3 regions of the Hydrogenophaga electricum genome follow, and region 1 is predicted to be linked to each of the others. Evidence: predicted binding sites of a transcription regulator. Region 1 holds the regulator's gene; each other region holds the start of a gene.
The links. The regulator sigma-54, encoded in region 1, starts transcription at its own class of promoters, with help from an activator protein. The targets are predictions, from matches to a motif close to TGGCANGNAANCTGCTTT.
Positions count from the first base shown of each region.

Region 2: nifB (nitrogenase cofactor biosynthesis protein NifB) is a predicted target of sigma-54. The motif match lies at 7,521-7,538, and genes of this name have one in related genera.
Region 3: nifE (nitrogenase iron-molybdenum cofactor biosynthesis protein NifE) is a predicted target of sigma-54. The motif match lies at 2,816-2,833, and genes of this name have one in related genera.

Region 1 covers NZ_BSPB01000021.1:20,364-30,012, forward strand. Annotated here, with positions in the region: gene QQK43_RS13305 (THUMP domain-containing class I SAM-dependent RNA methyltransferase) at 1-1,143, opposite strand, end outside; gene norR (nitric oxide reductase transcriptional regulator NorR) at 1,199-2,734, opposite strand; gene ytfE (iron-sulfur cluster repair protein YtfE) at 2,882-3,562, shown strand; gene QQK43_RS13320 (nitric-oxide reductase large subunit) at 3,578-5,932, shown strand; gene QQK43_RS13325 (RNA polymerase factor sigma-54) at 5,995-7,602, opposite strand; gene lptB (LPS export ABC transporter ATP-binding protein) at 7,687-8,436, opposite strand; gene lptA (lipopolysaccharide transport periplasmic protein LptA) at 8,460-9,092, opposite strand; gene QQK43_RS13340 (thiol:disulfide interchange protein DsbA/DsbL) at 9,213-9,649, opposite strand, start outside.
Region 2 covers NZ_BSPB01000034.1:29,780-39,428, forward strand. Annotated here, with positions in the region: gene QQK43_RS16635 (Fic family protein) at 1-281, shown strand, start outside; gene QQK43_RS16640 (RcnB family protein) at 316-687, opposite strand; gene QQK43_RS16645 (RcnB family protein) at 873-1,283, opposite strand; gene QQK43_RS16650 (NACHT domain-containing protein) at 1,857-7,175, shown strand; gene nifB (nitrogenase cofactor biosynthesis protein NifB) at 7,611-9,179, shown strand; gene QQK43_RS16660 (4Fe-4S binding protein) at 9,284-9,478, shown strand; gene QQK43_RS16665 (HesB/IscA family protein) at 9,506-9,649, shown strand, end outside.
Region 3 covers NZ_BSPB01000020.1:929-10,577, reverse strand. Annotated here, with positions in the region: gene nifN (nitrogenase iron-molybdenum cofactor biosynthesis protein NifN) at 1-1,276, opposite strand, end outside; gene nifE (nitrogenase iron-molybdenum cofactor biosynthesis protein NifE) at 1,289-2,782, opposite strand; gene QQK43_RS12870 (ferritin-like domain-containing protein) at 3,072-3,551, opposite strand; gene QQK43_RS12865 (hypothetical protein) at 3,632-3,988, opposite strand; gene QQK43_RS12860 (hypothetical protein) at 4,002-4,490, opposite strand; gene QQK43_RS12855 (hypothetical protein) at 4,516-4,833, opposite strand; gene QQK43_RS12850 (hypothetical protein) at 4,815-4,946, opposite strand; gene nifK (nitrogenase molybdenum-iron protein subunit beta) at 5,066-6,625, opposite strand; gene nifD (nitrogenase molybdenum-iron protein alpha chain) at 6,653-8,110, opposite strand; gene nifH (nitrogenase iron protein) at 8,190-9,074, opposite strand; gene QQK43_RS12830 (hypothetical protein) at 9,500-9,649, shown strand, end outside.

The sequences.
Region 1 (9,649 bases):
GAGGCGCTCAAAGAAATCGCTGCCGTCGCTGCCATCGGCCATCTGGGCGCTCTCGCGCCCCAGTCCCGGCTCGGGGGCGGCCTTGGCGCCGACCGTGAAGGTGCGCGGTGCGCGCCCGCCGCGTTCGGCCGCCCGCGACTGGGCGTTCTGGCCCGCCACGCCGGCGGCTGCGATGCGCTCGCCATAGGGCGGGTTGAGCAGCAGCACGCCGGGCTGAGTCGTCGGGGGCAACCGCTGCAGGGCGTCGCCACCGCGCAGCTCGATGGCGAAAGCCACCCCAGCGCGCTCGGCGTTGCGCTGGGCAAAGTCGACCATGCGGAAGGCCACGTCGGAGCCGAACACGATGGGCTTGTGCCCGGCAGGCCATTCGCGGCGTTGCTTCGCGGCGGCGTCCTTGAGCCCGTGCCAGACGTGCGGCTGGAAGGGCAACAGCTTTTCGAACGCGAAGCGGCGCTGCAGGCCGGGCGCGATGCGCAGCGCCATCTGCGCCGCCTCGATCACCACCGTGCCGCTGCCGCAGCAGGGGTCGTACAGCGGGGCGATGTCATCCAGCGACGCGGCCTCGGCCCCGTTCCAGCCGGTGGCCGCGATCATCGCCGCCGCCAGCGTTTCCTTCAGCGGCGCGTCGCCCTTGTCTTCACGCCAGCCGCGCTTGAACAGCGGCTCGCCCGAGGTGTCGATGTACAGGCTCAGCGTCTCGGCCGTGAGGTGGGCGTACAGGCGCACGTCGGGCCAGGTGGTGTTGACGCTGGGGCGCTCGCCGCGCTTGGCGCGGAAGCGGTCGCACACCGCGTCCTTGATCTTGAGCGCCGCAAAATTGAGGCTCTGCAGCGGGCTGTGCTGCGCCGTCACCTCAACCTTCATGGTCTGCTGCGGCGTGAACCAGATTTCCCAGGCCACATCGCCAGCGGCGGTGTACAGATCCTGCTCGCTGCGGTAGGGGCCGTGCCAGAGCTGCACCAGCACACGCTGGGCCAGCCGGCTGTGCAGATTGAGCGCCAGCGCGTCGCGCCAGGCCCCCATGAGCCCCACGCCGGCGCGCGACTTGCGCACGTCGGTGCTGCCGGTGATGCGCTGCACCTCGGCAGCCAGAAAGTCCTCCACGCCAGCGGCGCAAGGCAGGAAAAGCGAGAGATGGTTCATTCCCGGATTGTCGTCCAGACCCTGGCGCACCGGCGCCCCCGGGCTCGGCGCATCCTCATTTGAGCCCGAGGCGACGGGCGAGCTTGTGCAGATTGCTGGCGTCCAAGCCGAGGGCGCGCGCGGCCTGGGCCCAGTTCTGCGCGTGGGCATCGAGCGCGGTGCGGACCGCCTGGCGCTGGCAGGCTTCGACCTGCTCGCGCAGGCTACCGCTCCGGAGCGCTGCGACGGCCCCCTCCGCCGCCACCGGGGGCACCGGGTCCAGCACGGCCGAGGCGGCCTCCAGGTCCAGCAGCTCCGGCCCGAGCGTGACGAGGTCGGTGCGCACCGCGCCGCGGCTGACGGCCTTGAGCGCGGCGCGGCTGATCACGTGTTCGAGCTCGCGCACATTGCCTGGCCAGGGATAGCGTCGCAGCGCTTCTTCGGACGCCGTGCTCAGGCGCAGGCTGCGCAGGCCCAGCCGCGCGCGGTTGCGCTCCAGGAATCGTCCGGCCAGCAGCAGCACGTCGTGGCCGCGTTCGCGCAGGGGCGGGATCGGGATCGGGTAGACCGAGAGGCGGTGGTAGAGATCGGCGCGGAAGCCGCCGTCGCGCACAAGCTCGCGCAGGCTGCGGTTGGTGGCCGCCACCACGCGCACGTCGACGCGCCGTGGCCGGTCGGCACCCAGGCGCTGAATCTCGCCGTTCTGCAGGGTGCGCAGCAGCTTGGCCTGCACCGCCAGCGGCAGCTCACCGACCTCGTCCAGGAACAGCGTGCCGCCTTCGGCGGCCTCGAAGCGGCCGGGACGATCACTCACCGCACCGGAAAACGCGCCCTTGACGTGCCCGAACAGCTCGCTCTCGGCCAGCGATTCGGGCAGCGCCGCGCAGTTGACATGCACCAGCGAGCGACCGTGGCGGCGCGACAAGCGGTGCAGGCGGTGCGCGAACAGCTCCTTGCCCACCCCGGTTTCGCCCAGCAGCAGCACCGGCAGTTCGGAGTCGGCCACCACCGCCAGTTCGTGCAGCAACCGCGCGATGGCCTCGCTCTGGCCGAGGATGTCACCCTCCTCGCCGACCGGGCGCTCGGCCGTGTCGACGCCGCCCAGTCGCAGTGCGCGCGCCTGGGCCTCCAGCCGCGACATGCGCACCGCCGCCTCGACCAGCGGGCGCAGCGCCTGCAGATCCGCCTGGGCGCGGGCATCGAAGGTGCCCACCCGCAGGGCGTCCAGCGTCAGCGCGCCCCAGGACTCACCCTCAACCGCCACCGGCACGCCCATGCAGTCGTGCACGGGCAGCGGCTCGCCCGCGTGTTCGTCGATCAGGCCGTCGTAGGGATCGGGCAGCGTGCTGTCGTGATGGAAGCAGGTCACGCCCGAGCGGGCCAGGATGGCCGACAGGCGTGGATGCGCCTGCAACTCGAAACGCCTGCCCAACGCGTCGCGCACCAGCCCGTCGACCGCGACCGGGCGCAGATGTTCGGCCTCGCGCTGCAGCAAGGCCACGGCACCACAGCCGAAGTGCTCACGCAGGCTGCTCACCAAGCGCTGCAGGCGCACCGCCGGCGGCAACTCGGCAGCCAGGTCGGTCAGCAGCAGCGACAAGACGGCATCCACGGTTATTTATACCTTTAAAGGGTTGAATCAACCCCAATCAGATGCGGTGATTATGACCATTCATGGCCCCAGCATATTGAATTTGCACGTTTTTTTCCAGGCACACCATTCGCACTGTCCTGAGCATCCCAAGACCTGGAGAACCTCATGGATGCCTTCATCGACCAACCCCTGGGCCAACTGGCCCGCCGCATCGCCGGCGCTACGCGCGTGTTCGACGCCCATGGCCTGGACTTCTGCTGCGGCGGCCGCCACACACTGCGCGAGGCCGCCACCTCGCGCGGGCTCGACCCGCAGCCGATTGCCCAGGCGCTGCAAGCCGTCGCCGCCTTGGGCACGCCCACCGGCGAGCGCGACTGGAACAGCGCCACCCCGACCGAACTGGTCGACCACCTCCTGACCCGCTTCCACGCCGTGCACCGCGAACAGTTGCCCGAGCTGGTGCGGCTGGCGCGCAAAGTGGAGCAGGTTCACGGCGACCGCCCGGACTGCCCCACCGGCCTGGCCGACCACCTCAGCTCCATGCAGCAGGCGCTGGAAAGCCACATGCAGAAGGAAGAGCAGGTGCTGTTCCCGATGTTCGCGCGCGGCCAGGGCACGCTGGCGCGCATGCCCATCGGCGTGATGCGGCGGGAACACGACCACCACGGCGAGTCTTTGCAGCATCTGATGGCGCTGACGCAGGACATCACGCCCCCACGCGGCGCCTGCACCACCTGGCGCGCTCTCTACCTGGGCCTGGCCACCTTCCGCGCCGACCTGATGGTCCACATCCACCTCGAAAACAACGTGCTGTTCGAGCGCTTCGCGCCCGCACTCGCGCACTGAAACCGGAGCACCGACATGGGTCCGTACAAGAAACACTGGTTCGCGCTGATCGGCGTGCTCATCGCGATGTTCTCGCTGCTCGGCTACTTCGGCGCCGACGTCTACCGCTCGGCCCCGCCGATCCCGGCCCAGGTGGCCAGCACCGACGGCCAGGTGCTGTTCGGCCGCGACGACATCCTCGACGGCCAGACGGCGTGGCAGTCGGTGGGCGGCATGCAGTTGGGCTCCATCTGGGGTCACGGCGCCTACCAGGCGCCGGACTGGACGGCCGACTGGCTGCACCGCGAGCTGACGGCCTGGCTGGACCTGGCCGCGCAGGCAGCGCACGGTCAGTCTTTCGCGCAACTCGATACCACCGCCCAGGGCGCCCTGCAAGCACAACTGCGCGCCGAGTACCGCGGCAACGGTGTCGACGCCGCGCAGCGCCTGGTGGTCAGTCCCCGGCGCGCGCAGGCGATGGCCGCCACCGCGGCCTACTACGAGCGCCTGTTCGCCGCCGATCCGGCGCTGCGTGGCACGCGCCAAAGCTACGCCATGAAAGAAGACACCCTGCCCAGCGCCGAGCGGCGCCAGGACCTGACACACTTTTTCTTCTGGACCGCCTGGGCCGCGGCCACCGAACGCCCCGGCTCGGCGGTCACCTACACCAACAACTGGCCGCACGAGCCGCTGATCGGCAACGCCCCCAGCGCCGAGAACGTGGTCTGGTCGGTCGCCAGCGTGGTGATCCTGCTGGCCGGCATCGGTTTCCTGGTGTGGGGCTGGTCCTTCCTGCGCGCGTACGAGGCGCCGCTGCCCACAGCGCCGACACACGACCCCCTGACGCTGAGCGCGCTCACCCCGTCGCAGCGGGCTCTGGGCAAGTACCTTTTCCTGGTGGTGGCCCTGTTCGTGTTTCAGGTCTTCATTGGCGGGTTCACCGCGCACTACACGGTCGAAGGCCAGCACTTCTACGGCATCGACGTGTCGCAGTGGTTTCCCTACGCGCTCACCCGCACCTGGCACATCCAGAGCGCCCTGTTCTGGATCGCCACCGGCTTCCTCGCCGTGGGCCTGTTCCTGGCGCCCGTCATCAACGGCGGCAAGGACCCGAAGTTCCAGAAGCTCGGGGTGGATGTGCTGTTCTGGGCGCTGGTGTTCGTGTGCGTCGGCTCCTTCATCGGTAACTACCTGGCCATCGCGCAGAAGTTGCCACCAGCCTGGAGCTTCTGGCTCGGCCACCAGGGCTACGAATACGTCGACCTCGGGCGCCTGTGGCAGATTCTCAAGTGGGTCGGTATCCTGCTGTGGCTGGTGCTGATGCTGCGCGGCGTGCTGCCGGCGCTGCTGTCAGGAGAGCGCCGGGCCGCCCCAAGCTCTTCTGCTCCCCTTGGGGGACGGGCCGGGCGAAGCCTGGACCTGGGGGCCAACAGTTCTGATGGCGAAGACAAGAACCTGCTCGCCCTGCTGACCGCTTCGGTCGGGGCCATCGGTCTGTTCTATGGCGCCGGCCTGTTCTACGGCGAGCGCACCAGCCTCACGGTGATGGAGTACTGGCGCTGGTGGGTGGTGCACCTGTGGGTCGAAGGTTTCTTCGAGGTCTTCGCCACCGTGGCGCTGGCCTTCGTCTTCAGCAGCATGGGCCTGGTCTCGCGCCCCATGGCCACCACCGCCAGCCTGGCTTCGGCCTCGCTGTTCCTGCTGGGCGGCATTCCGGGCACCTTCCACCACCTGTACTTCGCGGGCACCACCACGCCGGTGATGGCGGTGGGGGCGGCCTTCAGCGCGCTGGAAGTGGTGCCGCTGATCGTGCTGGGCCACGAAGCCTGGGACAACTGGCGCCTGAAGACCCGTGCGCCCTGGATGGACAACCTGCGCTGGCCCCTGATGTGCTTCGTGGCCGTGGCCTTCTGGAACATGCTGGGCGCGGGCGTCTTCGGCTTCATGATCAACCCGCCCATCTCGCTGTACTACGTGCAGGGTCTGAACACCACACCGGTGCATGCACACGCCGCCCTGTTCGGGGTGTACGGCTTCCTGGCACTGGGCTTCACACTGCTGGTGCTGCGTTACCTTCGCCCGCAGTTCGTTTTCAGCCCCGTCCTGATGCCAACCGCGTTCTGGGGCCTCAACGTCGGCCTGGTGCTGATGATCGCCACCAGCCTGCTGCCCATCGGCATCCTGCAGTTCCACGCCAGTGTCAGCGAGGGCCTGTGGTACGCCCGCAGCGAAGCCTTCCTGCAGCAGCCGCTGCTGCAGACGCTGCGCTGGGTGCGCACCTTCGGTGACGTGGTGTTCATCGTTGGCGCCGTGGCCATGGCCTGGCAGGTGGTGTGGGGCCTGGCCAGCCGCGGCGCACCCGCCACCACGCTGCGCACGCGCACTGCCTGAGCACGCACCGAGCGCCCTGCCTGCCAAAACGCCGCCCTTTGGGCGGCGTTTTTTCGGGTCTGTCAGAGCGCCTTGCGCAGATTGGCCGGGGCGATGCGCAGCGCCTCGCGGTACTTGGCCACGGTGCGGCGCGCGCACTCGATGCCCTGCTCCTTGAGCATGTCCGAGAGCTGGTTGTCCGACAGCGGTTTTTTGGTGTCTTCGGCCGAGATGAACTGTTTGATGAGCGCGCGCACCGCGGTGCTCGACGCGTTGCCGCCGGTTTCCGTGCCCAGCGAAGAACCGAAGAAGTACTTCAGCTCGTAGGTGCCGAACGGCGTGGACATGTACTTGGCCGTCGTCACGCGGCTGATGGTCGACTCGTGCAGGCCCAGTTCGTCGGCGATCTCGCGCAGCACCAGCGGGCGCATGGCCAGTTCGCCGTGCATGAAGAAATTGCGCTGGCGCTCGACGATGGCGCTGGACACGCGCAGGATGGTGTCGAAGCGTTGCTGGATGTTCTTGATGAACCAGCGCGCTTCCTGCAGGCGCTGCTGCATCGCCGCGTGGCCGCCTTCGCTGTCGCGCCCTCCGCGCTGGCCCCGCAGCGCGTTGGCGTACACATCGTGCACGCGCAGGCGGGGCATGACGTCGGGATTGAGCACCACCTTGAAGCCGCGCCCGGCACGCAGCACGATCACGTCGGGCACGACGATGTTGCGCTCCACGTCGACAAAGCGCCGCCCCGGCTTGGGTTCAAGCCCGGCAATCAGGCCCAGGGCGGCGCGCACCGTCTCGTCGTCCGCCCCCGTGAGCGCACACAGGCGCTTGATGTCACGCTTGGCCACCAGCTCCAGCGGTTGCTGGCAGATCGCCAGCGCGATGCGGGCTGCCGGGGTGTTGCGCAGTTCCTGGATCTGCAGCCGCAGGCATTCGGCCAGATCGCGCGCCCCCACACCAGCGGGCTCCATCGCCTGCAGCCAGCCCAGCGCGATGCGCAGTTGCTCTTCGGCCTCCTCGGCCTCTTCAAGCGACGGCAAACCGGTGTCGGGATGGGCCAGGCGCCACCACGCGCGGGCCAGATCACCCAGATCGCCATCCAGATAGCCGTCATCGTTCAGCGATTCGATGAGGAAGAACAGCGCGGCCGCGTCGTCGTCCCCGATGCGCAGCATGCGCGCCTGTTCGTGCAGGTGGTCCTGCAGGCTGATCAGGCTGCGCGCCAGCTCGGCCGCGCTGGCGGTTTCGTCGTCGTCCGACGCGCCGTTGCGCGGCGGCGCGTCACCGCCCCATTCGCTGTCATCGGGCGCGATTTCGACCGTGCCGTCGCCTTCCCAGCTTTCTTCCACGGGGGCCGAGCCGTCGAGCCGGCCTTCCAGGTCGTCGGCCGGGGCGCTTTCATCCGAGGCGGACAGGCGCTCGCCCGCCGAAGCGGCGGCGCCATCATCCGCACCGCTCCCCGACTCGCTGAGCTGTTCGCCCGCGCTGACCGGTGCGTCGGTGGCCGACAGGCCAAACTCCTCGCGCTCGGCGCTTTCTTCCGTGCGCTCCAGGAAAGGGTTCTCGTCGAGCATCTGCTCGACTTCCTGCGCCATTTCGAGCGTGGACAGCTGCAGCAACCGGATCGACTGCTGCAGTTGCGGCGTCAGGGCCAGGTGCTGCGAAACCCGCAGGGAGAGCGACTGTTTCATGCCGCCGCCCGCTCCGCATCACGCCATGCCGGGCGCATGCCCGTCGGAAGCTGTCCGCCAGGTCCGGTCATCCGCATGCTGGCCTCACATCCGGAAGTGTTCGCCGAGATACACCCGACGCACGTCGGCGTTCTCGACGATCTCGGCCGTGGTCCCGCTGGCCAGCACCTGGCCATCGCTGATGATGTAGGCGTGGTCGCAGATGCCCAAGGTTTCGCGCACGTTGTGGTCGGTGATCAGGACACCGATGCCCTTGTCCTTGAGGAAAGCGATGATCTGCTGGATTTCGAGCACGGCGATCGGGTCGATACCGGCAAAGGGTTCGTCCAGCAGGATGAAGCGCGGCCGGGTGGCCAGCGCACGCGCGATTTCCACGCGGCGACGCTCCCCACCCGAGAGCGCCGGTGCGGGCGAATCGCGCAAGTGGTCGACCCGCAATTCCTTGAGCAGTTCGTCGAGACGGTCGTTGATATCGACCGCCGACAGCGGCTCGCCGTTCACATCGTGCTGCAGCTCCAGCACCGCGCGCACGTTCTGCGCCACCGTGAGCTTGCGAAAAATCGAGGCTTCCTGCGGCAAATAGCCCAGGCCCAGGCGGGCCCGCCGGTGGATGGGCAGGCGCTCGATGCGCATGCCGTCGAGTTCGATTTCGCCACCGTCGGCCCGCAGCAGGCCCACGATCATGTAGAACGATGTGGTCTTGCCCGCGCCATTGGGGCCCAGCAGACCGACCACCTCGCCCTTGTCGACCGAGAGCGAGACGTTCTTGACCACCTTGCGGCTGCCATAGGCCTTGCGCAAGCCGCGTGCTTCCAGCCGGCTGCGGACCGCCATCGGCGCCGGGGCCTCCGCCGCCGTCACTGCTTCTGCTCGGGAAGGGTGTTGGTGGACCGCAGTTGGGCGGGCGCTGTGGCGGGTGCCGGCTTCGCCTGCTCGTCCGGGATCGGGGTCAGCATGGCCCGCACACGGCCGGAAGGATTGGACGCGGTGGCGGCAGCGCCGCCCTTGACGGTGTAGACCTCGGTGGCGCTGCTGTAGGTAATCTGGGTGCCCGAGCTCTCGTCGTTGAGCTGGGTGCCCCGGTAACGGCGCATCACCGCCTTGCCGGTGAACACCACGGTTTCGGAGGCGCTTTCGTATTCGATGCGCTCGCCCTCACCCTCGATCCATTCGTCCACGCCTTCGCGTTTCTGCCGGAAGAAAGCCAAGGCATTCGGTCCCCCGACGAGCAGACCGAACTGGTTGCCCTGCGGGTCCTGGCGCACCTCCATGCGCGCACCGCGCATGATGATCGTGCCCTTGGTGGCCACCACCTTGCCGGTGAACACGCTCAGTTGCTTAGCATCTTCATAGCGCAGGCTGTCGGCCTCGATGTTCAACGGCTTGTCCTTGTCGGCCAACTCCGCATGCACGGCGCCCACGGGCAACGCGCAGGCCAAGGCCAGCAACAGGGAGCGGATCGGGAAGCGGGGGTTTTGAAGCACGGGCATGGCAGGTGAGGGCACGAAACTTGCATTCATTGTAGCCTTCACCGGCCGGCGTTCGGCGCGCATGGCCGAACAAATTGCGGGGCCTTTGACCGGCCCCGCCACCAGGTGACCCAAACCCGGTCAGCCCTTGCGCAGATCGGCGATCAGTGCGTCGGCCACCTGCAGGGTCTTGGGACCTTGACCCGGGACGTAGAAACGTCCTCCAATCCCCAGCGACGGGGTGGCCTCCACCAGATAGGCTTCCTGCATCTGGGCCGCGCGCCGCGCCTTGCCCGCCACCGAAAACGCGTTGTAGTTCTCGGTGAACTTGGCGGTGTCCAGCCCTTGCTTGCCGACCCAGGCGGTGATGGTCTCGGCGGTGGTCAGGCGTTGCCGCTCGACGTGGATGGCCTTGAAAACCTTTTCGTGCAAGGCATCGAGCTGGCCCATCGCTTCGAGTGCGTAGAACAGCCGCTGCAGCGGCACAAAGGCTTCGCTGAACGCGACAGGCATACGACGCACGGTCACGTGGGCCGGTTTCTTCTGAATCCAGGCGCTGAAGATGGGCTCGAAGTTGA
Region 2 (9,649 bases), on a different contig from region 1:
AGGGTGCCGACGGCCTGTTGGCCGGTATGCTGGACAAGGCCCAGTTCTGGCAACGCTGGGCGGGCACGCCCATGAATGCGCGGCAGACGCTGGTGCTCAACCATGTGCTGGACCGCCCGCCGGGTGAGGCGGGCGGCAAGCTCACGAACGCGAAGTGGGCAGCGATTGCCCAGTGCTCGGCCGACACGGCACTGCGCGACATCAACGACCTGCTGGCGCGGGGCGTGTTGCGCAAGCTGGAGGGTGGGGGGCGGAGCACGGGGTATGTGTTGAGCAGCTAGACGCTGTCGGAGCGCTCAAACGTGACTTGGCGCCTCAGCGGCCCAGCACCACGTTGACGATCAGGCCCGTGGTGGCCATCACCAGCACGAAGTCGGGCCCCACCTGCACCCAGTGCTGATGGCGGGCCGGGCGCGGCAGCCGGTAGCGCCGGTAGTCCGTCACCACGTAGTGCCGGCTGCGGAACTCGCTGGGCAACGGCCGGCCCCGGCCGAAGGCATGGCTGCGGGCGTTGTGGTAGCGGGGGTGGCGCCGGTCATCGTGCGGGTTGAACTGGGGCGGCTTGTCCTTGCGGTCATCGTGGCGCGCGGAAGGCGGCCAGTCCTTGTGGTCCCTGGCCATGGCCGGCAGGGCCAAGGCACCGGCACCGGCGGCCAACAGGGCTTGAAAAAGGGTGCGTCGTTGCATGGCTTTCTCCTTTCAAAGTCGAAGCTCCATGGTGGGCACCCCGCGTTGCTGGTGTGTAAACCGGCGCGCAAGCGTTCGCAAAGCACGGTGACAAGTGGCGTGCGACGACAGGCCCCCGCGCACACAAAAAAAGCCGGGGCGGACCCCGGCTTTGGGCGGCGGAAAAGGCGTGGCGTCCGCAGCGCTCAGCGGCCCGTGACCACCCGGACGATGACACCCGTGGCGGCAATCACCAGCACGTAGTCGGCACCCACCTGCACCCACTGCTGACGGTGCGTCGGCGCCGGCAGGTGGTGGCGCCGGTAGTCGGCCACCACGTAACTGCGGTGGCGCAGCTCCGTCGGCAGACGCCGGCCTTGACGGAATTCGTCGCCGCGTGCGTTGTAGTAGCGGCGAGACTGGTCATGCGGCGCCGGCCTCTGCTGCGCCTGGGGCTGCGGGCGCTGCTGCGGTGCGGGCTGGGCATGTTGCGGCTGGGGCCTCGCGTGTTGCGGGCCATGGGGCGGCATCTCGTTGGGCTTCTGGGCCAGTGCGGGCAGGGCGATGGCACCCAGGCCGGTGGCGAAGAGGGCAGAGAAAAGGGCGCGTCGTTGCATGAATGGGCTCCGGTAAACAATCGAAGCCTCATGGTGGGCGCCCTTTATGGCTGCTCTGTAAACGCAGCGGCAATCCGGCGCAAAGCGGGCGCTGCGGTGGGACATTCCGCACGAAACGGGGCGGGAAGTTCGCCGTGTGGACTGGTCGGCTGGGGCCCGGCGCCAAGCCGTGGAGTTGTGTTGGCTGGGCCTGATAGCGGTGGATGGAGAACAGCGCAGAAGCGCTGCGTGTGGTGCGCGCTTCAAAGGAGCTCGGGAAGGGATGGGTGCTGACCAGTCGTGCTTGTTGGTCATTCAGCCCAATTGACGTCTGGACGGCTTCAGGCTGATCTGAGTAGTTCGGAGTTCAGCGCTTGGATGACGGCGGCGGCCGTCAATGGTCATTTGACGGTTGGACTTACGTATGACCGCTTCACGCTCATGGCCGTGCACCAGGCGATCGTCCGTACGTTGTGTGGGATTTGTGAAATAGACTGAACTGATTCATTCCCTATCGTGCGGTGAATTAGCTGTTTGCTGTGAAGTCGACCTCGCGCCACGCGTTGATCAATATAGTTCCAACCCTTCCTCGCAATGACAACAGACCAAGGCAGTGAGGGTCAGCAGACCCCAGGCACAACGCAAACAACACCAAGAGGGACCTCACCCGAGCTGACTGGCGGCCAAGGCTTCAGCTTCGAGGATGCTGTCTCTTCGGTATACGCAGCTGCGCTGCTCTGCGAGACGACAGCACCAGCCCTGCCGGGCCGCGTCGTCAGACATGTCTCCGTGCAGCAAGGTTCGTTCGGGCAGCCGCTGGACGACCTGATCGTTCGGGCAGAAGGTGCCGACCAAGTCTTGATAACCTTCAGCGCCCAGGTCAAGCGCAAGCTGGTAATCAGCGCGGCGAGCACGAACACTGACTTCCGAGAGACGATTGAGCGCGCTTACGAAACGCTCTCGTACGCGGATTTTCAGGTTTCGTTGGACAGGGTGGGCGCCATCGTTGGCGAAATATCGGATGCAGCCAAGAGAAGCTTTGAGACGCTTTGTGAGTGGGCGCGGGCAGAAAGCTCCTCGGAACAGTTCGTCCGTAAGCTGCAGACCGATGGTGCCGCGGGAGACAAGCTCTCGCAGTTCGAGGCGGTTCGCGACATCCTCTCGTCCAAGGTGGCGCCCGGCGAGCTTGATTCAGCCACACACAAACTACTGAGTCATTTCGTCCTCATACGCCTGGACTTGCTGACCGAAGGCTCACCGACCGAGGCGCAGACAGTTGCTGGCCTTGCCAATACCCTGGCTCCAGTGGACCGTCCTCGGGCTGACGACCTGTGGCGCCGGTTGCTGGCGTTGGTGCGCGTTTCGCAAGGGCGCGCTGCAGGGTACGACCGCAAGACGCTCGTCGCTCGCCTGAACGGCGCTTTCCGGCTTGCTGGGGCGCCGAGTGCGCAAGGAGCACTGCAGGCCATACAGCAGGAGAGTCGTCTTGCCGCTGCCGAAATCACGAACAGCATCTCTGGCTTGAGTGTGCCGCGCGACACCAGCGTTCAAGCGGTGGTCGAGGCTGCGAAGTCGCCTGGCTTTGTGCAGATTGGCGGCATGCCCGGTGCGGGCAAGTCGGTCGTTCTCCGCTCGGCCGTCGAACAACTTGCCGCCTCTGGAACTGTCCTCTTCATAAAGTCCGACCGTCTGCGGGGGAGCACGTGGGCGCAGTACGCTGCAGCCGCGGGCATGACTCACGGCAACTTGGAGGAGCTCCTAGTGGAGCTTTCCGCGTCCGGCTCCAGCGTGCTGTTCGTCGACGGTATTGACCGTGTAGAGGTCGAACACCGAAGCATTCTCCTGGACCTGCTGAACACCATCCACTCCTCGCCGTTGCTGTCAGGATGGTGCGTTGTGGCCACCGTGCGCGACACGGGAATGGAGCCGCTGCGCACTTGGCTGCCTGCGCGTCTGTTCTCAAGCGGAGTGCGGACGCTGACCATCGACTCTTTCGACGACGAGGAAGCTGAGGCGCTCGCGCAAGCCAAGCCAGCCCTTCGACCACTGCTTTTCGGCAGTGATTCTGTTCGCGCGGTCGTTCGTCGGCCCTTTTTCGCGGCCGTGCTTGCCAAGGAGGTTGACTCGTCGAATGCGCAGGCCACCTCTGAGGTCGACCTTGCGGCTCTGTGGTGGGAGCGCGGCGGCTACGGCGCTGACCCCACGCGGGTGGGCTACCGGCGAAATGCCTTGGTGCAGCTGGCCAAGACTGGCGCACATCAACTTGGCAGGCGTATCCCCATAGCCGATGTCGATGCTCAGGCACTCGCCGAACTCGAGGCGGACGGCATCGTTCGATCTGTCAGACGCGGACATACCGTGCAGTTCTCCCACGACATCTTCTTCGAATGGGCGTTCCTGCAACACCTGGTCCGGGCGGATGACGCCTGGCCAGAGGTCATTCGCGAAGTTGGGGAGCCGCCGGCGCTTGGGCGGGTCGTCGAACTGCTCTCCCAGGCGGAGCTTGCCCACGGCGAGAACTGGGCCAGCCACTTGGCCGCCTTGGAGGGAAATCAGAGACTTCGCTCCCAGTGGCTGCGCGCGTGGATGGCCGGACCGTTCTCCCTAGAGACGTTCGCGCAGTACTCCGTCGCCTTCGACCGAGCGATGCTCGACACTGCCCACTCGCGGGTCGGCAAGGTCGTCGTTTGGTACCAAGCCGAAAAGACGAAGCCGAATACGGCCATTCTCGAGCGCTCATACGCTTCAGACATCGACCTCGACCTCGACCTCGCCAAGCGCATGCTGTACGCGGACATGTGGGGGCATCCTTCGGACGTCGCAGCCTGGGCTCGCTTCTGCGACTGGCTTCTGGACCACGCTTCCGACATCCCAACCGGTGTGATCCCAGACGTGGTCTCGGCGTTCGAGGTCTGGCAGAACATGTTCTCCCCCTACCGAAACCGGGTGTCCGAGCGCATCGTTCAGACCTGCCTAGCCTGGCTGTACCACATCCAGCATCAACGGCATCAAAGGACGTTCTCGACGGACCGCGGGGTCTGGGCCGAGATTGAGGACTGGCGGGATGGCCTGGACGAGCTCGAGTCCGCGCTGCGCACGTTGGTGCTGAACTCTTCGCTCACGCAGGTCTCCTTGGTCACTCAGTACCTCCGCGATTTGCGCCGCCTGGAACAGATGCCACGTCATGCCGTGCAGTCCGTGTTCACACATGCTCCATTTCTCTCGCGTGCTTGCCCTGCAGAGTTAGTCGACTTCACTCTGTCGGTGGTGCGCAAGCGCCTCCCCGTGGTTGTAAAGAAGGACATGCGAGGCCAACACTACTTGGTGTCACACAGCTTCGGCCACTTCGAGTGGAACAAACTCTCTATCGACGACCAGTTCTCGTTCTTTCCTGCGGCTCCGACGAGGGAGCCGTTCCACTCGCTGCTGCAGCAAGCACCGGACCAGGGTAGGAGACTGGTTCGGGAGGTCGCCAACCACGCCATTCGGTCATGGCGGCAGTTGCATCGGCTCTCCCACGAAAAGGATGGAACACCCATCCCGCTCGTCATGCAGTTCCCGTGGGGCAGGCAAGTGTTCTGGGGCGACAGCCGACTCTACTTGGGTGCACGTGGAAGTTTCGGGCCGTCCACCGTCAACTCAGGATGGATGGCTCTTGAGGCGTGGGCGTTCCGTGAGCTTGAGAAAGGCACCGCAGTTGACGATGTCCTCAAGGCGGTCTTGGAAGGGCACCAGTCCGTGGGTGCCCTGGCTGTTGCCGCTGCCATCGCCCTGCAGGCGCAACACACCTCCGCAATCACTCTGCCCATCGCGACGAATCAACGCCTCTGGCACTGGGACATTCGGCGCCAGGTGCAGGACATGACACAGACAGCGAACCTTATCGGGTTCATCAAGCCACAGGACAGACCTCACGGCTTGGCCGTGAAGGAAGGCAACGAACGGCCGGTGCGCCGTGCAGACATCCGCTCGCTCGGCACTCTCATGGTGCTCAGGGGAGGAGAGTTAGGCGCGCAAGCGGCTGCGGCCATCGAAGGCTTTTCGGGTGACCTGCCCTTTGACTACGCCGCGCAACGGAAGAACGCAGGAATGCGTTCGGACCTCGCAAGAACAGCGGAGATATGGGCGGAGCTTGGCAAGCGAGAGAACTATCGCGCAGAACTCAGTCCGGATGAATCCAAGGTGGTCATCTCTCACGAAAATCCCAAAGCGACAGGCGAGGACATTCAGACGATGCAAGCCCGGCACAGCGAGATGGGGCGCTATCTCACGCTTCTGAACTGGGTCTACTCCTACTTTGAAGATGGCAAGCTAAAGGAGTCACTCACGCTAGAAGCTGCTGCAACGGCAGCAAAGGAGCTCGACTTCGAAGACCTTTTCGCCACCGGACATGAACACACGGAGCTGGCACACCAGCGGCAATCGGCCGTTGCTGGCGTAGCTGCAGTCCTCTTGCTTGAAAAGGCTGAAGCGCACCTGCAATGGGGGGGTGAAGTATGCGCTCGTGCTGCGCAGACGCCGGAGGTGCCGCAACCGTTTTTCACCCGCAGCGTGAAGCTCATGCATCATCCGGTGCTCTACGCCACCAGGGGGCTGGGAGCATTGTTCGCAGTTGCGGAAGACGACCAGGACGTCAAGCCTCTGCAGTCTTTCCTCACGGAGCTGTGCGCCCATCCCTACGAGGAAATTGCAGTCGCGGCATTCTGTGCGTTGCTGAGAGCTTGGTCGCGGTATCCGGACATCGCGTGGGCAGCGATACGGTTGGCTACAGTGGTAGCGCTCTTCGAGGTGCAGTATGGTCCAGAAGGAGATGCTGAGGAACTACACCACGCGCGAATCCAGGGGGTGGTCAGCGAGGAACTCCAGCGTCTCCAAGATGGAGCGCCTGTGGCCAATCCCCCCAACTGGCCCGAGCCCTGGGTGCCGATTACTGACGCCGAGGCCGTTCAATCTCGCCGGCGACGTGGCCGTACTGTCGATGCCGAGTGGCGGGTCAACCCATTGGACATCGACACTTCACTCCTCCAAAAGGTTCTGCAGATCATCCCATTGGAAGCTGCTTTGGTGGACCAAGCACACGCGGCGCTGTTTCTGGACTGGTGCGAGGGCTTGGCCAAGTGGACCATCGAGCGAATCGCGCCTTCCTGGGCGAGAAGCAGGCGAGACTTTGAGGACGACTACGCCACCAACAACTTTGAGTGGTGTCACTATCTGTATCAGTTCTTGGCTCGGGTTTCGCTGAAGGTGTCTTTGGAGGAAGGAACACGACGGTTCCTTCAACCGGTCATGACTACCAATGATGAGGCTTTTGCTAACCTCACTGTGTCATTCACAGGCCAACTGATTGGTCAAGTGATGGATAGCTCAAAGATTCCCAAGAATGCCTTGCCGTTGCTCTCTGTTGTCGCACAGCGTGTTCTAACCTATCGGGACTGGCGCCACGGCGGGCACTCACAGCTGGACTTCGTCAACATCGTCAAGCACCTGTTCTTCGCCGACCTCGGGTACGCAGGTGGGGCAGTTCGCTTCGCGAACAGAGACTGGACCGAAGTTGGAACTGTGATTCCAATTTTCGATTCGATACTGCGCGCCCAAGGCTCTGTCACCCTCGTTGCTAGTGCCTGGATGAACCTATGCGAAAGCAGCTTCGAGCACTACCCAGTTCAGCATTTCGTTGACAACATTGAGCATCTCCTGGTCGGAGAGGGGACCCTGCCTCGATGGCGTGGCACCCAATTGCCGGCGCGGCTATCGGGGCTGATTCAGCGCTTCAGCGAGCGGCAGCAGCCCATGCCCTTGGCGATGGCGCAGAAGCTTTTGCGAGCACTCGACAGGCTCGTTGACATGGGCGACAGGCGCGCTGCTGCTGTGCAACTTAGCGAGGTCTTCCGCTCCGTTCGAGTCACGAACTGAACTCGTGCATTCGAGCAGCAACCTATTCAGCTCGTAGTCGCGCTGCCCTCGATCGCGGTCATTGATGACGCCACGCGGCTTAGTGAACTAGTGACGGATTAGCGCTCGGTTCCGAACCCAGTTCTCTTCGTCACTGACGGCTTCCGCTGTACAGCAACCCGCCACAGCACCTTGCCCATTCCCAACTCGTCAAGCGCAAGCCTTGCAGCCCAAGCTCCTCAGCCAAAGACGGCGAGCCACCTTTGTCGCAACCCCGACGCCACGCCGCCCCCATCCGCCCGTCCTTGTGCCCTTTCCTACACACGACAAAACCTTCAGATCATTGATTTGAAAAGACTTTTCCGGTGGCACGGAAATCGCTGAAGGCCTGCCGAGCGGCCATGGTCGGCCGCGGGAAGGGTCTTCATGTCGTCGACAAGCACCGCTGCGGGTTCCATGCCCGCCAAGACGTACCTGTCCATCGGTTCGATCAGGCCGCTGGGGGCGAAGCTCGATGTGCCCGAAGCCGGCGGGGGCTGCGGCACCTCGGGCGGTGAGGGCAAGGCCAGTTGCGGGTCGTCGGGCGGGCCCGACGACATGCCGGCCGAGATCTGGGAGAAGGTCAAGAACCATCCCTGCTATTCCGAAGAGGCCCACCACCACTACGCCCGCATGCACGTGGCCGTGGCGCCGGCCTGCAACATCCAGTGCAACTACTGCAACCGCAAGTACGACTGCTCCAACGAAAGCCGCCCCGGCGTCGTGAGCCAGAAGCTCACCCCCGAGCAGGCGGTCAAGAAGGTGGTCGCGGTCGCGAGCGAGATCCCGCAGATGACGGTGCTCGGCGTCGCCGGCCCGGGCGATTCGCTGGCCAACCCCAAGAAGACCTTTGAGACCTTCCGCCTGCTGCAGGAACAGGCGCCCGACATCAAGCTCTGCATCTCCACCAACGGCCTGGCGCTGCCGGACTATGTGGACGAGATCTGCCAGTACAACGTCGACCACGTGACCATCACCATCAACATGGTGGACCCGGCCGTGGGCGCCAAGATCTACCCGTGGATCTTCTGGGACCACCGGCGGATCACCGGCTACGAGGCCGCCAAGATCCTGCACGAACGCCAGATGCTCGGGCTGGAGATGCTGACCGCGCGCGGCGTGCTCACCAAGATCAATTCGGTGCTGATCCCCGGCATCAACGATCAGCACCTGATGGACGTGAACCGCGAGGTGAAGAAGCGCGGTGCCTTCCTGCACAACATCATGCCGCTCATCTCCGAGGCGGAGCACGGCACGGTGTTCGGGCTGACGGGCCAGCGCGGCCCGAGCGCGCAGGAACTCAAGGCCGTGCAGGACGCCTGCGCGGGCGGTGCGAACCTGATGCGCCACTGCCGCCAGTGCCGCGCCGACGCGGTGGGCCTGCTGGGCGAAGACCGGTCGGACGAGTTCACGCTCGACAAGATCGAAGAGATGGAGGTTGTGTACGACCTCGACAAGCGCCGCGCCTACCAGGACAAGGTCGAGGTCGAGCGCCAGGCGCAACACGCCGCCAAGCAGGAAGCGCTGGCCGCGAGCGCGGCGCTGCCGGCGGACGCCGACATGAAGGTGCTGGTGGCGGTGGCCACCAAGGGCGGTGGCCGCGTCAACGAGCACTTCGGCCACGTCACCGAGTTCCAGATTTTTGAGGTCAGCGCGGCCGAAGCGCTGTTCGTCGGCCACCGCCGGGTGGACCAGTACTGCCAGGGCGGTTTCGGCGACGACGAGCAACTGCCCAGCGTGGTCCGCGCCATCAACGACTGCCACGCGGTGCTGGTGGCCAAGATCGGCGCCTGCCCGCGCGACGAGCTGAGTGCGGCCGGTATCGAGCCGGTGGACCAGCACGTGGGCGCGTTCATTGAAAAGGCCGCGCTCGACTGGTTTGGCGATTACCGCGAGCGCGTGGCGCGCGGCGTGGTGATCCACCAGCCGCGCGGCGACGCGCAGATCCGCCAGGGGGCCTTCACCAGCATCGCCGCGGCGGCCTGATCGGCTGCCCTTGGCGCCGCTGGCGGCCCTCCCCAAAACACCTTTCGACAGCCCGTTTTTTTGTCCCCCACGTCGCCCCACGACGAAGCCCCAGGAGAACCACCATGGCCCTCAAGATCATCGCCTCCACCTGCACCGGCTGCTCGGCCTGCGAGCCCGAATGCCCCAACGTCGCCATCCGCGAAAAGGGCGGCGTTTTCATCATCGACCCCAACAAATGCACCGAATGCGCCGACCAGTACGACGCGCCGCAATGCCAGGCCGTGTGCCCGGTGGACGGCTGCATCGTCAAGGTCTGACGGTTCCTGTTTGTGAAAGTGAATCCCATGTCTACCTCGTTCACCCTGACCCCGGCGGCGGAGAAGTTCATCGGCCGCATCGTGCGTTTTTCGGGCATTCCCGCTGCAGGCCTGCGGCTGCAGGTGTCGCCCGGTGGCTGCTCGGGCTACAGCGCGGAATTCAGCGCCGAG
Region 3 (9,649 bases), on a different contig from region 1:
CGATCATCAGGTTGGCGATCTCGAAGATCAGGGCCATGGTGCCGCGGTAGCCCACCTGCACACGGTGCGCATTGCCCACGCGGTCGAACACCGGGAAGCCCATGCGCAGCAGCGGCTTGTTCAATCGCTGCGCGGCCTGGCGCCCGTGCGCGTGGGTGACGATCAGGTCGCAGTCCTTCGCGCCCTGTTCCAGGTCTTCCAGATCGCCCAGCAGCACGGTCTCGGCTGGCAACAGCGCGTGCGACGCCGACTGCGTGGTGCTGATACAGCAGCGCAGTTCGGCGCCCATCTCGTGCAGCAGCGCGCCGATGGCCAGCAGCAGGTCGGGCTCGGCGCCGATGGCCACCGTCATGCCCCCGGTGTAGAAGTGGCCGTCGAGCATGGCGTCCAGCAACTGGCTGCGCTGGCGGCGGTATTTGGCCGGCACCGGACGGCCGCTGTGTTGCGACAGGCGCATCAGAAAACGGTCGTTGGCCTCGATGCCGGTCAGGCGCTCGAAGATCTGAAACGGCGCGCCGCTGATGGCCTGCAGCGCCTCGGCGCCTTCGCGGGTCTGTTCACCGACACCGATGGTCCAGGACGAGGCGCCGGCCGCGCGGATGTCGTCCAGCGAGGTGCCACCCAGCGTGGTGCCGCGCCAGTCGGGCGGGATGTGGCCATCCAACGAACCCGACAGGTCGGGCAGCACGATGGCCTTGAGACCGAAGGCTTCGATGATCTCGCGCAGTTCGTCGATGTCGCCCGGCGACAGGTGGCTACCCGGTAGCAGCGTGACCTGATCCTGCACCAGCGGCAGTGGCTTCACCAGCGACTTCACGACACCGGTGATGGCGTGTTTGAAACCATCCTCGAACGCGCCCACGTAGTCGGGCGTCGACACGTAAATGATTTCGGTATCGGCCAGCTCCGGGTGCTTCTGCCGTGCCAGCGCCAGGAAGCCGTTCACGTCGTCGCCCTTGGTCTCGGTCAGGCCGGTGGAGCAGATCGCGATCAGCTTGGGCGCCGCGCGCTTGCGGATGTTGAGCAGCGCGGCCTCGATGTTCTCGTAACCGCCGAGGATGGTGGTCACCTCGTTCATGGCCGTGGTCTGCAGCGGGATGGCTTCCTTGAAGTGCCGCACCAGCAGCACCAGACCGAAGGACGTGCAGCCCTGCGAGCCGTGCATGACCGGCATGCAGGCATCCAGCCCGAGGAAGGCCATGCTCGCACCCAGCGGCTGGCTCATCTTGAGCGGGTTGACCGTGCAGGCTTTCTTGGATTCGACGACGTGTGCCATGGCGCGCTCCGTTCAGACCGGGACTTCTTCGGGTTCGAGACCCATGGCTTTGGCTGCCACGGACGCCAGGTGCGCCGTCGATGCGGTCGGCGCCACGGCCCCCAGGGTCTCACCGTCGTCGCCCCAGGGCGCGGCGATGCGCACGCGCTGCCAGACCGGGTTGGCCAGCGTGCGATCGATCTGGTGCACCAGCTCGACCATGCCCTCGTAGCCGGCGTAGGCGTAATAACGCTCCTGGTTGATGTCCAGCCAGGGCATGCGCGCCTTGAGCGCGACGAACTGCGAGCGGCCGCCGCTGAGCATGATGTCGGCGCGTGCGTCCTTGAGCATGGCGTACATCTCGCGCGGCGTCATGTCGTCGATCATGTGGGCGTCGGCGCCTTCGCCCATGATCTCCTTGAGCTTTTCCTTGTCTTCCTTGGTGCTCTTCTTGACGCTGGTGCCAACGATCTCCATGCCACCTTCCTGCAGCGCCGCCACCACCGACCAGGACTTCACGCCGCCGGTGATCAGCAGCACGCGCTTGCCGGCCAGGCGCGCCTTGTATTCGGCGATGCGCTTGTAAGCCCGCGCCTCTTCCACCTCGATCAGGCGTTCGGTGCGGTCCAGCAGTTCGGCGTCGGCCCCCTGCTGCACCAGCAGCTTCGCGATCTGGCGCAGCGTCTCGCTCATGTCGCTGATGCCGTAGAACGAACCCTCGAAATACGGGATGCCGTAGCGCTGCTGCATCTTGGTCGCGATGTTGATCATCGACTTGCTGCAGACCATCATGTTCACCCTGGCGCGGTGGGCCGAAGCGATCTCGTTGTACTTGCCGTCGCCGCTGATGCACGAGAGGATGCGGATGCCCAGCGCATCCAGCAGCGGCTTGACCTGCCAGAGCTCGCCGACCAGGTTGTACTCGCCGATGATGTTGATGTCGTACGGCGTCGTGAACGCGGGTTCGCGGGTGCCGATGACGTGGTCGAGGATGGCCTCGGCGCCCAGCTTGTTGCCCAGGTTCTTGGGGCCGGCGAAGCCCGGCGCGTTGACCGGTATCACCGGCTTACCGAACTTCTCGGCCGCGCGCTTGCACACTGCCTCGATGTCGTCGCCGGTCAGCGCGGTCACACAGGTCTGGTAGACAAAAACCGCCGGCGGGTCGTATTTCTCGATGATTTCGCGGATCGACTTGAACAACCGCTTCTCGCCGCCGTAGATCACGTCGAGCTCGTTGATGTCGGTGGTGAAGCCGGTGCGGTAGATCTGCGAATGCGAGGACGCGCTGTGGCGGTTGTCCCAGCTGTTGCCCTCGCAGGCAATCGGCCCGTGCACCAGGTGGGCCACGTCGGCCACCGGCTGCAGCGCGATCTTGGCGCCGTCAAACGCACACCCGCCCGCGGCCGCGCCGGGCGAAAGCTGCTTGGTGCAGCCCTTCTTGCGTTCCTTCTCGCTCTTGCCCTGGTTGATGTCGCACCCAGGCTCCTCGAACACTTCAGCGATTTTGGCTTTGAGGGAAACCGACATGGCGCGCTCCTGTCAACGTGGGTTGAGGGGCTCTTTGCAGGTTTGATGCCAGGTTCATTGGGCAGTTTTCAGGCTGTTTGGCGGTGGTTCTGTGAAGGTTTTGAAGCAATCCCGACGGATGGTTTGCGACAAGGCGAAAGGACCCGGCGTCGGCCCCCAGCCGGTTCAGCCGCTCGACCAGCGATCTGCGCCACCGCCAACGGTGGACGCCCGCTTTCGCGGGCGTGACGGGGTGAAATGCGCAGCGTGCGCGGCGTGCGCGGCGTGTTCAGCGCTTTGGCGCTTGTTGCTAAACATCCGTGGGCAGAGGTTGGCCCGCCTGGTGCAGGGCAATCCAGCGCTGGAGTTCGGCCACGTGCCCCGCCTCTTCGTCGGCGAACTCCTGGGCCAGCGCCCGCAGCTCGAGGTCGACGGTCTGCTGCATGACATCGCTGTAGTAATCCAGCCCACTCTGTTCGGCGGCCAGTGCCACCTGCAGCGCCTGCTCGCGCCCCAGCATCGGGTCGGCCGCCCAGATCGCTGCGGCCTCGGGGCTCTCGATGTCGGGCCAGGTGTAGTCCTCGGGACGCAGCGGCGGCAGTTCGCGGTAACCGGCACGCTCGCGCGCGTCGGCCAGGTGCAGCAAGGAATAGTTCGCCAGTTGCCGGAACAGGCGTCCCACCTCGCGGTTGCCCTGGGTGGTCATGGCATCGGCCAATTGGCCGAAGCGCAGCGCCGCCTCCTGTTCGATGCGGATGGCGTGCGCCAGAAAGGCTTCAACGGATTCCATGAGGTTCCTCGTGGAGAAGAAAAAATGCCAACCCCGCGGGCCCGCATCGGCCCGCCGACACGGTCCACGGCGGGGCACCTTCAGACATGCAGGCCGAACCAGCCCGGCTCGCGCCGCCGCAGGTCGGCCACCAGCGCCAGCGTGGCGGGCACCAGGGCACGCACGCCGTACCAGACGGCTTCCTGCCGGGTGGGGTCGTCGCTTTCCAGCAGCCGCTGCAAACGCCCCCAGCCCTGCCAGTCGATGCGGTCCAGGCGCAACACCAGCGGCGGCGCCAGGTGCGCCAGGGTCTGCGCCATCACCAGCAGGTGGGCTTCAACCGCGTTGAGCGTGGCCGTGCTGTCGAACAGTTCGTGCTCGGCCTGCATCGGCTGCAGCAGCGTCTCGATGGCCTGGCCGCTGTGGATCAGGATGTCGCTTTGCAGGCGGTGAAGCATGGGCGCCGTCCCGTCACAGGTTGTCGGCCAGCACGTCCAGCGCCAGCAGTTGCTGGTGCAGCGCATGCCGGGCGCGCCAGTGCGCGGGGGCACACAGCCAGGGGTCGGCCCCTTCAAACGCGCCCACCGCTTCGGTGTCCGTCCCGTAGAGGCGGTGCGTGCCCGGCCGGGCCTGCAGCGCCGCTTCGAACGCGGAGCGCACGCTGACCGGTTCCTCGCTGAGCACGCCCCGGCCCAGCAGGTGGTCGGCGCGGTACAGCGGGTGTTCCCAGCCGTAGCGCGCACCCAGTGCGCACAGGGCCGGACAGGCGGCCTGCGCGGCGGCGTCCACCGTGTCGTGCCCCTGATCGGCCAGCAGCTCGGCCACCGTCGCGACATCGTGGATTTCCCACGCGGCCAGCGGGTCGGTGGCGGCCACCTTGCGCGCAAAGTCGGCGTCGTCGTAGGCGAACCAGGCCGTGGCGTGGTCTTGCGCCGGCCCGATGGACACGACATGGATCACGGCGCCCGCTCCAGACCGCGCCCGTTCATTCCACCCCCTCGGCAGCTACCTTGTCCCACAGCGCCTGGCGCAGGCGCTGGGCGATGCCCGCCGGGCTGGCGTCGAAGGCCGCTTGCGCGGCCATCAGCGCCGCCCGCGCCACCGACGCCTCGGCAGAGGTCAGCGGCAGGCGGCCCGCCATGTGCGTGGCGTCCGGCACCGCCGCCAGGATCGCCTGCCGGTTGGGGTGCTCGGTCACCGGCACCAGCCGGTCGGCCTCGGGCGCACCGGCCAGACAGATCCAGCCGCCGGTCACCTCGACCGCGCGACCGTCCCGCGTGTGTTTCACCAGGGTGGTGTCCATGTGTCGAACTCCCAGTTGATCTCATCACGCCCGTTGCACATCCAGCGCCACAGCCGCACGTACCAAGGCATGGCTGTCGAGATCGGATCCTCTGCTTCGTGAGCGACGTCCATGACCATCTCCAGGCAACAAGGCATTGACAAGGCAAGGATGCGGGGGAACCGGATCCGCCGGGCCACACGCATCGCCCCCTGGGGGGGTGACGCGCGCAGCGCGGCGCGGGGGGACACATTCAACGAATGATGTCGTACGAGTAGTCGGTCTTGCCCGTGACGATGGTGTTCGCGTCCAGGGTTTCGAAGAACTCGTCGAGCAGGTTGACCAGCAGGCGCATGCCGCCTTCGTAGCCCCAGGTCGGGAAGCGGTGGTAGTGGTGGCGGTCGAAGATCGGGAACACCAGGCGCACCAGCGGCGTGCCGGTATCGCGCTCCAGGTACTTGCCGTAGGTGTTGCCGATCAGGAAGTCCACCGGTTCCGTGAACAGCAGCGACCGCAGGTGCCACAGGTCGCGCTTGGGGTAAACCTTGCAGCCGGCACCGTAGGGCGAGCTGTCGAACACCGCCTGCACCTTGGCAGCCCAGGCGTCGTTGCCATTGGTGGCCAGCACGTGGGCCGGCTCGGCGCCCAGCTCCAGCAGGAACTGCGTGTAGCCCAGCATCTGGTCCGGATCGCCGTACAGGGCGTAGCGCTTGCCGTGCAGGTGGGCCTGGCTGTCGGCCATGGCGTCCACCAGCAGACCGCGCTCGCGCTCCAGTTCGGCCGGCACCGGCTTGCCGGTCAGGCGGCTGATGGCCATCACGAACGCATCGGTGCCGGCCACGCCCACCGGGGCATTGAGCGCCACCACTTCCTGGCCTTTTTCAACCAGGTACTTGCTGGTCTTCTCGCAGCAGTATTCCTGGAACACGATGGTCGCCTTGGCGTGCAGGCCAGCGATCACCTCTTCCTTGGTCGTGCCGCCTTCGTACATGCGGAACTCACCGTCGGTGGGCGTGCTCCACGAGCCCGACGGGTCGCACAGCACGTTCACCTTGACGCCGAACAGGTCGAAGATGCGGCGGATTTCCTTCATGTTGCCGACGACAAAACCATCGAAGCCGGCGATGAAGTTGATGCTGTCGTCGGGCACGCGGGTCAGCGCCTCGGTGGTGCCGGCCTTGCCGTCCCAGAAATGCTGCAGCACGCCCACCAGCGCGTTGTCGTAGCCGGTGATGTGGCTGCCGACGAAAGCCGGGGTGTGGGCGAACGGCACGTCGAACTCGGCGGGGACCGAGCCCTTTTCCTTGGACGTCTTGATGAAGGCGTTCAGGTCGTCACCGATCACCTCGGCCATGCAGGTGGTGCTGACCGCGATCATGTCGGGCTTGTACAGGTTGTAGGCGTTGGCCAGGCCGTCGACCATGTTGTTCAAGCCGCCGAACACGGCTGCGTCTTCCGTCATGGACGAGGACACGCAGGACGTCGGCTCCTTGAAGTGGCGCGAGAAGTGCGAGCGGTAGTAGGCCACGCAACCCTGCGAACCGTGCACGAAGCTCAGGGTCTTGTGGAAGCCGTTGGCGACGTAGACGGCGCCCAGCGGCTGGCAGGCCTTGGCCGGGTTGACGGTCAGCGCTTCGCGGGCGAAGTTCTTGGCCTTGTAGTCCTCGGTCTTGGTCCATTCGATGACCTGACCGACCTTTTCGTCGCTGTGGTTGTATTCGAACTGCTCCTTCTTGTTCTTGAACAGTTCCTGGTACTCGGGCTCACGGAACAGCAGTTCGTGGTCGAGGATCTTGTCGGCGGATTGGGGCATGACGCTCTCCTTGAAAACGGTGGGGTGTCAGTTCTTCCAGGGCGCCTTGGTCAGGCTCCAGATCGGCGAGCTGATCGCCATGTCCATGTCACGGGCGAAGATGGCGAAGCCGTCGTAGCCGTGGTAGGGGCCGCTGTAGTCCCAGCTGTGCATCTGGCGGAAGGGCACGCCCATCTTCTGGAACACGTACTTTTCCTTGATGCCCGAGCCGATCAGGTCGGGCTTGACCTTGTCGACGAAGTGCTCGAACTCGTAGCCGGTCACGTCGTCGTAGATCAGCGTCGAGTCCTTGATGTAGTGCGTGGTGCGCTGGTAGTCGTCGTTGTGACCGAACTCGTAGCCGGTGCCGACCACTTCCATGCCCAGGTCTTCGTAGGCGCCGATCACGTGGCGCGGACGAAGGCCGCCCACGTACAGCATCACCTTCTTGCCTTGCAGGCGGGGCTTGTACTTGTCGATGACGGCCTGCATCAGCGGCTTGTACTTGGCGATCACGGCTTCGGTCTTGGCCTTGATGGCGTCGTCGAAATGGCTGGCGATTTCGCGCAGGCTCTTCTCGATCTGGGTCGGGCCGAAGAAGTTGTACTCGCACCAGGGAATGCCGTACTTCTCTTCCATGTGCCGGCTGATGTAGTTCATCGAGCGGTAGCAGTGCAGCACGTTGAGCTTGGCCTTGGGCGTGTTCTCCAGCTCGGCGATGGTGCCGTCGCCGGACCATTGCGCGATCACGCGCAGGCCCATTTCTTCGAGCAGGATGCGGCTGGACCAGGCGTCGCCGCCGATGTTGTAGTCGCCGATGATGGCCACGTCGTACGGGGTGGAAACGAAGTCGGGGCGCTTGTTCGGGTCGGTCTTGTCGAACACCCAGTCGCGGATCGCGTCGTTGGCCAGGTGGTGGCCCAGCGACTGGCTGACGCCGCGGAAGCCTTCGCAGCGCACGGGCACGATGGTCTTGCCTTCGTACTCCTTGCTCTTCTTCTTCGACACCGCTTCGATGTCGTCGCCGATCAGGCCGATCGGGCACTCCGACTGGATCGAGATGCCCTTGTTCAGCGGGAACAGTTCCTGGATCTCGTCGATGATCTTGTCCAGCTTCTTGTCGCCGCCGAAGACGATGTCTTTTTCCTGGAAGTCGGAGGTGAACTGCATCGTCACGAAGGAGTCCACCCCGGTCTGGCCGATGTAGTAATTGCGGCGCGCCGCCCAGCTGTACTGGCCGCAGCCCACCGGGCCGTGCGAGATGTGCACCATGTCCTTGATCGGGCCCCAGACCACGCCCTTGGAGCCGGCGTAGGCGCAGCCGCGGATGGTCATCACGCCGGGCAGCGACTTGATGTTGGACTTCACGCCGCAATCGGGCTTGCCCTCTTCGTAGAGGTTCAGGTGCTTGGCTCGGCGCTTGGCCATCTTCTCGGGATAGGCCTTGAGCACTTCTTCGATCAGGGCCTTGTTGGCGGCCTTGCGCTCTTCAACGGTGGCGGTCATGGGTCACTCCATTGGATGGTGGGGTCTGGGGCCGCGCCGCACCGGCCTGTGGGTTCGGCGGGCGCGGCGCTCGGAAAACTCAGGCAGCGGCCAGTTCGGCGGCGGTCTTGCCGACCTGCGACTCGTCGATGGTCTTCATGATCCCGTGCTCCATCAGCAGGTCTTCCAGCTGGTCCATGGTGATGGGGGTGGGGATGGTGCCGTTGCCGGCGTTGCCGTGGACCTTCTGGGCCAGGGTGCGGTACTCCTGGGCCTGCTTGGATTCCGGCGCGTACTCCAGAACGGTCATGCGGCGCAGTTCGGCGTGCTGCACGATGTTGTCGCGCGGCACGAAGTGGATCAGGCGGCTGCCCAGCATGCCGGCCAGGGAATCGGCCAGTTCGTATTCCTTGTCGGTCTGGCGCTCGTTGCAGACCAGGCCGCCCAGACGCACGCCACCGCTGTTGGCGTACTTCAGGATGCCCTTGGAGATGTTGTTGGCGGCGTACATGGCCATCATCTCGCCGGACATCACGATGTAGATTTCCTGCGCCTTGTTTTCGCGGATGGGCATGGCGAAGCCGCCGCACACCACGTCACCCAGCACGTCGTAGGACACGTAGTCCACGCCTTCGTAGGCGCCGTTTTCTTCCAGGAAATTGATCGAGGTGATCACGCCGCGGCCGGCGCAGCCCACGCCCGGTTCCGGGCCACCGGATTCCACGCAACGGATGTCGCGGTAGCCGATCTTCATCACGTCTTCCAGCTCCAGATCCTCTACCGAACCGGCTTCAGCGGCCAGCGAGAGGATGGTGTCCTGCGCCTTGGCGTGCAGGATCAGGCGGGTCGAGTCGGCTTTGGGGTCGCAGCCGACGATGAGGATCTTCTGGCCCATTTCGGCGAGGGCGGCCAGGGTGTTTTGCGAGGTGGTGGATTTGCCGATGCCACCTTTGCCGTAGAAGGCGATTTGACGAAGCTTAGCCATGTCAGTACTCCAAGAAAGGAAGGGTTGAAACCAAGGTTGCGAAACTCCGCGACCAGGTCAGCCTGACGTGCCTATAGGTCTTCTTATCGGATCACGCATCGGCCGGACTTGTGTCCGCGCAGCCCGTCCATCGCAGCTTCCGTGCCATGCTTTTCGCCCACGTCCGCGGCCCTTCTTCACAGGGCCATTCCTGCCGATTTCCCAGTGAAATCAAGGCTCTCCGCACTGCAGGGCCAGCCACACGCGGGCTTTGTTCCGAATCCGACAAAGCCCGCGCCCTGCGTCGCAAACGGCACGGGGCCGGCGCCGTTTGTGTCGGGTTTGCAGCCCCTGCGGGCGCAGCGGGCGGGTGGTACGTTCATTGCAGACAGGCGCTTCCAGGACACCGGCCATCCGGCCGCCCTCAACCCCGCTCAGGAACCGCCATGACCGACTCGACCGTGCTCAATGAGATCGATGAAACCGCTTTCGCCCGCCTCGAAGCCGAAGGCCGTCTGCTCAACCCCGTGCTCAAGGCCCCGACCCACGTGGCCGGCCGCTTCGGCTTCCGGGGCGAACTCGCGCTGCGCTTTGCC